2 regions of the Lysinibacillus sp. BS3 genome follow, and region 2 is predicted to be linked to the other one. Evidence: predicted binding sites of a transcription regulator. Region 2 holds the regulator's gene; the other holds the start of a gene.

Region 1 (3,428 bases), 1.1 Mb from region 2:
GTCAGATCGCATCCTTGTGATGCAGCATGGTCAGCTAGTGGAGGAGATAGGCAAGGATGGGACATATCAGCACCCCGCTTCACAAGCGTTATACAATGCAATTTTGCCATCACACCCGCGGGAAAGAAAAAAGAAGGATAGACCCAATTAAACAGAAACGCCATTTTGAGAAATTAAAAATGGCGTTTTCTTAATTTTTAAAGCAATATAGAAACAAAAATAAATAAAATTAATCAAGATATTAATTTTATTTATTTTTTAATTAAAATTATTAATTTTATTATTTACATCTTTAATTTCTTTATTATATAATCAGCTTAACTTAAAGGAAGGAGTTCACTATGGCTTATCAAGTAATCACAAATTGTCCTGTCTGCAGTAAAACATTAAAAATTACGAAGTTACAGTGTTCTCATTGTCACACGACCATTGAAAATGAGTTTGAATTGTCGAAGCTAGCATCCTTATCACAGGATCAGCTTCATTTTGTGGAAGTATTTTTAACCTGCCGAGGAAATATTAAAGAGGTTGAAAAGGAACTGGGGGTTTCGTATCCAACAGTTCGAGGCAAGCTAAATGATATTATTTCATCCCTTGGCTATGCTCAAAAGAAGAAAAATGAAGTAGATGAGAAAAAAATTGTAAGCATGCTTGAAAATGGCGAAATCACAACAGATGAAGCCATAAAGCTCTTAAAAGACGAATAGGGAGGAACGACCATGAAAGAGGAAATTACAAAAGTGTTAACGATGATTCAAGAGGGCAAAATTGATGCGGATAAAGGATCAGAGCTGATTCAAGTGCTACAACAGAAAGAAGAATCAGAGAATAAATTTGTGGAAAAAACAAAGTATTTAGATAAAACGTTAAAGGTCCGTGTTGTATCCACCGAAAATGATAATGTCACGGTAAATTTACCAATTAAACTTGTCAAAGCCGTATTGATGGCAGGACACAGCATCGCTGCAAGTATTCCGCAATCTGAAAAATACGTAAAAGATATCGACATCAATCTTCTTCTTGAAGCAATTGAAAATGAACTAGATGGACAAATTGTAGATATAAAATCAGCAAACGGAGATTCCGTTGCAGTCTTCATTGAGTAGAGGCGACGAATGATGCATGTAAAAGTGAAAGCAAAAGACGTTCGCTTTACCGTCCCTGTTCCCTATACTGTGCTAACCATTGTCCTCTCCATTTTAACTTCTAAATGGATTCAGCAACAAGCCAATAAGTGGACAAAGGCATACTTCGATAAAAAGAAAATAGACTTTACCTTTCCCCTCATCGACAAAGAAATGTTAAAGCCGATTATCAAGGAACTACAAAATTATAAAGGACTTGTGCTAGTCGATGTCAAAGCTCAGGACGGGACTGAGGTTAAGGTTAGACTATAATCCCAATGATAGAATGGTAAGAGCATGTTATGATAAAAGCATGCTCTTTATTAATGTAATGAGCATCATTTGAAATGGGTAAGAGATGATCATTATTTCAGGACTTACGATAGAGACAACTATTTTTCAATGGTACATAAAATAGAAGATTTCTTTAAACTCAAATTAGAATTCTAGATCCATTTTAATAGAAAATCACGTACATCGTTAAAAATAGATTTTTGATTTGGGTATAAGTGATTAGTGGTAATCTATTTGGAACTACATAATTAAAAATACTGAATAATCCAAAAATAAAGAAGTTTAGAATCTAGATTTACTTTTCATTTGAAGGATGGTAAACTTAAAACTATTGAACAACAACAATATATTGTGTTCGTTTTACTAAGGTACTACTATATGTAGTTTAAAAGGGAAGTTCGGTACAATTCCGACGCTGTCCCCGCAACTGTTAAGCTGACGATGATAGCATCCACTGTGCATGCGCATGGGAAGGAAATCAGAGAATGAAGCAAAGCCAGGAGACCTGCCTTTATAAAACAAATTAATCATTTCTTCGGGGATTAAGAGATGGGAACGTCGGTATTTTTAGTATGTTAACGTTTCCATTTTAGCTATCTCTCTTAAAGAGATAGCCTTTTTATTTTATGAAAAGAGGGATTTCTATGAAACTTTATACGAAAACAATTTGTCCAAAATGCCTGTGGGTAAAATCTGAATTACAACGTGCAGGACTTGAAGCAGAAATTGTTAACATTGATCACGATGAACAAGCTAAGCAAACCATTATAGATGCAGGTTTTTTAAGTGTGCCTGTTTTAGAAATGAATGAAACCTTTATAGGAGATGTTCAGGAAATTGTTTCTCAAATTGAGTTGATTACCCTATGATCGTTTATGCAAGTCGTACAGGCAATGTCCGAAATGTTGTATCCAAATTAAAGGCAGAAGCTATCGAGCTCTCTGAAGAATTGCGACTGAATAAGCCGTATCTTTTAATTACCTACACAGATGGTTTAGGTGACATTCCAGCGAAGGTGCAACGCTTTTTAGAAAAAAACAGAGATTTTTGTAAAGGAGTAGTTGCCAGTGGCAATAGTAACTTTGGCCATCATGTATTTGGCGCTGCTGGTGAGAAAATTGCTACTACCTATCATGTACCCTTAGTAAGGAAATTAGATTTACGAGGCAATCAAACAGATTATGAAGCAATACAAACGTTTTATGAAACGAGGGTAATGAGATGAAAACCTATTTAAAGCTTAATAATGACGTACTGAATCGTTATAGTACAACTGGATTACTTGAGTTAGAAAAAGATCGTGAAGCTACGCGCCGCTACTTTTTAGAGTATGTCAACGTACGTTTGCGTTATTTTATAGATATTGAGGAAAAAATCCGCTATTTAGTTGATGAGGGCTACTATGAGAAAGCATTTATCGACATGTACGAAATGGAATTTATTAAGAAGTTGTATAAAAAAGCCTATGATTATAATTTCCGTTTCCCATCCTTTATGAGCGCCAGCAAGTTTTATGATAGCTATGCTATGAAAAGTCGTGACGGCGAAGAGATTTTAGAAAAATATGAGGATCGTATTGTTATTATTGCTTTGTATTTAGCTCAAGGCAACACAGCTTTAGCAGAACGTTCTGTCGAAGCGATGATGGAAGCCTATCAACCTGCCACACCAACTGCATTGAATAGTGGCAAGAAAGCACGTGGTGAATTAGTAAGCTGCTTTAAATTATCAATGGATGACTCCATGAATAGTATTGCTGAAAATATTGGCTATTGTTTAGAGCTATCACGCCTTGGTGGTGGAGTTGGGGTCAACTTAACAGATTTACGTCCATTAGGTGATCCAATTAAAGAGATATTAAATCGTGCAAGTGGTGTCATCCCAGTAGCGAAACTGTTAGAAAATTCTTTCAGTTATTCTAATCAGTTAGGGCAACGAAATGGCTCAGGTGTTGTCTATCTAAATATTTTCCATGCAGACATAGAAAATTTCATTTCATCAAAAAAACCA
Region 2 (3,428 bases):
AAAGAAGATGCATTGGCACGTATGCACTCTCAACTGCCGATGTCTGTCAAAGAAAAGGGTGCACATGCGGTCATTTATAATAATGAAAATATAGAAAGTACAGAAGAACAATTAAAAAAAATCCTGCATTATTGGGATGTTATTTCATGAGTTCTTTTATAATGCGTAGCAAGCCGACCTTGCTACGCATTTTTTTATGGGGAAACGCCATAATAAAGAATAATTTTTCAGAAAATAAGAACTTTTATATTCTCAATATATAATGTTCATCTTTTTTAAAATTGTGTTATACTAATCACCATAAAGTATATAATTAATTAATCTGAGTATGTACTCACAGGAGGATATTATAAATGACAGTATCAATTGCTATTAATGGTTTCGGGCGTATCGGACGTATGGTTTTCCGCCAGGCTATCGTACAACAAGATTTAAACATCGTTGCAATTAACGCTAGCTATCCTGCAGAAACGTTAGCACATTTGATTAAGTATGACACAAATCACGGAACATTTGAAGGTACGGTAGAACCAGCAGGCGATGCTTTAGTTGTAAATGGTAAACGAGTTCAAATTATTAGTGAACGTGATCCTTTAAAATTACCTTGGTCTACAATGGGTGTAGATATCGTTATTGAAGCTACAGGAAAATTTAATGAACGTGATAAAGCAGCAATGCACTTAGCAGCAGGAGCGAAAAAAGTAATCTTAACAGCACCAGGTAAAAACGAGGATGTCACAATTGTTTTAGGTGTAAATGATGACAAATTGGATATTGCGAAACATGATGTTATTTCAAATGCTTCTTGTACAACAAACTGCTTAGCGCCAGTAGCAAAAGTATTGAATGACACATTTGGTATTGAGAATGGTTTAATGACAACAGTTCATGCTTATACAAATGACCAAAAGAACTTAGACAATCCGCATAAAGATTTACGTCGTGCACGTGGATGCGCCCAATCCATTATCCCAACATCTACAGGTGCAGCGAAAGCCTTAAAATTAGTGTTACCTGAATTAGAGGGTAAAATTCATGGTATGGCACTTCGTGTTCCAACACCAAACGTATCTTTAGTTGACCTTGTAGTAGATTTAAATACAGATGTAACAGTTGATGCAGTTAATGCAGCATTTGTAAAAGCGGCAACAGAAGGTCCAATGAAGGGTATCCTTAATTTCTCTGTTGAGCCATTAGTATCTTCTGATTACAATACAACAACTTATTCTTCAACAGTTGATGGACTTTCTACAATGGTGTTAGGCAACCGCAAAGTAAAAGTACTTGCTTGGTATGATAACGAGTGGGGCTACTCTGCACGCGTTGTTGACCTTGTGAAAAAAGTGGCAAATGCTTTGGAAACGGTAAACGCGTAATAATTTCTATAGATAGCACATTGAAATCGAAAAGGTTTCAATGTGCTCTTTTTTTACAGAAACTATTCTTGTACTTCAGGTGCTTTAGATTTATCATGAGCCCACAAACGTGAATGCACTTTTCTTACATGTAGGAAATTTGTTATAATAGATATATTAAATTGTTGTAAACCAGGAGAGTAATTATATGAGATGTCCATCTTGCCAATTTAACGGAACGCGTGTTGTGGATTCGAGGCCAGTAGATGATAATAAAGAAATTCGTAGACGTCGTGAATGTGAGTCATGTGGCTTCCGTTTTACAACGTTTGAAAAAATTGAAGAGACACCATTAGTCGTTGTGAAAAAGGAAGGTTCACGAGAAGAGTTTAGCCGTGAGAAGGTACTTCGTGGGCTTATTCGTGCTTGTGAAAAACGCCCAGTGGCACTTGATGTGCTGGAGGAACTTGTTCTGTCCATTGAAAAAGATCTTCGTCGTATTGGAAATTCGGAAGTACGCTCAGAAGATGTTGGCGAAATGGTCATGGACCGCTTAGCCAAAATTGATGAGGTTGCCTATGTGCGTTTTGCGTCGGTCTACCGTCAGTTTAAAGATATCAATGTCTTTATTGAAGAAATAAAGGACATTATTCAACGTCAAACGGAGAAGAAATCATAGCAAACAGAGAGGATGAATGACGTTGATTCATTTATATAAGGAATTGCAGCCTGGCGATCCTTTCGACATTCGTCTACCTCATGCATTTTCTACACAAGAGCGTCAATTAGTTACATTATTTTATCAACCATTAACGGGATCAGAGCCAGTTAGCCTCTATTTAACATTATGGGCAGAAGCAGAGCAAATGCCAAAGCAGCAAATGACACATTATTATTTAATGAATGTGCTAGGGCTACCAATTGGTAAAGTGTTTGAGGCTCGTATTGCTTTAGAAGCTATTGGTTTGTTGCGTACATGGAAAAAAGAAAATGCTGGTGAGCGTAGTTTTTTATATGAGCTACAGCGCCCATTAGATGCAGATAGCTTTATGAAAGACCCGCTGCTGTCGATGTTTTTGTTTAGTAAAATTGGAGAGCAGGCTTATCGCAACTTACGTCAGCGCTTTATGTCACCTGTAAAGGACTCGGCGTTTAAGGATGTATCTCGTGCTTTTATTGATGTCTATAAGCCTGTTCATGCCAATATCCCATCAGATTTACAAGTGGATACGAGTCATAAGGATAAACAACAAAAAGTATATCCTTTTTATTTGGAGCAATTCGATTTTGATTTATTGCAAGCAGGTTTGTCTGAGCAATTGGTACCTTCCAATTTGTTGACATTTGAAGTGCGTGAAGCTATAGCCAAGTTGGCATTTTTATATCATTTAACAGCCCTTGATATGCAAAAAGTAGTCATACTTGCTTTAGATGATGATTTAGGAATTTCTCAGGAACGTTTACGAAAGGCTGCTGCTGATTTTTATAAATTAACCGTATCCAAGGAGCCGCCAAAACTTGCCCGTGTCACCGATCCTCTACCAGTAGCAGAAGCGGGACAAAAAACGAAGGATCAGGAACTTCAACACTATTTAGAAACAACGGCACCTGTCCAAGTTTTAAGAGATATAAATAATGGTAAAGAACCATTACAAACCTCAGTCCAACTTGCAGAAAATTTAATCGTTCAACATGGCATGCCAATTGGAGTGGTTAATGCATTGTTAGAATACGTTATGCTAACAACAGATATGAAGCTCCCTAAAAAATATGTGGAAACGATTGCTGATCATTGGGTACGAAAAAATGTCCAGACCGCTAAGGAAGCAATGGAACTTGCACGCCAAGAGCATGATAAATATACAGCTTGGAAAAACAAGCCGCAAACGTCCAATAAAACGAGTCAACAGACTAAAGGACGTTCAAGATATCAACGTGAAGAAAAAGTGCCTGAATGGTTCTATAAACGAAATGACAATCAAGAGGAATCTACTTCTAGTACTATAGATTTTGAAAAAGAGCGACAAAAAATATTAGAGATGCTAGGAAAAAGCGAATAGTAAAGAAGGTGAG

Evidence for each region. Region 2 encodes NrdR, which represses ribonucleotide reductase genes. Its sites were predicted from a motif close to AACACNATATATNGTGTT; they were not measured.
Region 1: a site for NrdR is predicted at 1,789-1,806, ahead of AAJG31_RS01825 (glutaredoxin). Genes of this name have one in related genera too.

What each region holds. Positions count from the first base shown of each region.
Region 1 covers NZ_CP154860.1:346,034-349,461, reverse strand. The annotation lists gene AAJG31_RS01845 (ATP-binding cassette domain-containing protein) at 1-151, shown strand, start outside; gene AAJG31_RS01840 (DUF2089 domain-containing protein) at 342-707, shown strand; gene AAJG31_RS01835 (hypothetical protein) at 720-1,106, shown strand; gene AAJG31_RS01830 (hypothetical protein) at 1,116-1,397, shown strand; cobalamin riboswitch at 1,768-1,946, shown strand; gene AAJG31_RS01825 (glutaredoxin) at 2,063-2,287, shown strand; gene nrdI (class Ib ribonucleoside-diphosphate reductase assembly flavoprotein NrdI) at 2,284-2,643, shown strand; gene nrdE (class 1b ribonucleoside-diphosphate reductase subunit alpha) at 2,640-3,428, shown strand, end outside.
Region 2 covers NZ_CP154860.1:3,995,786-3,999,213, forward strand. The annotation lists gene coaE (dephospho-CoA kinase) at 1-150, shown strand, start outside; gene AAJG31_RS19800 (glyceraldehyde-3-phosphate dehydrogenase) at 354-1,376, shown strand; gene nrdR (transcriptional regulator NrdR) at 1,564-2,034, shown strand; gene AAJG31_RS19810 (DnaD domain protein) at 2,051-3,415, shown strand.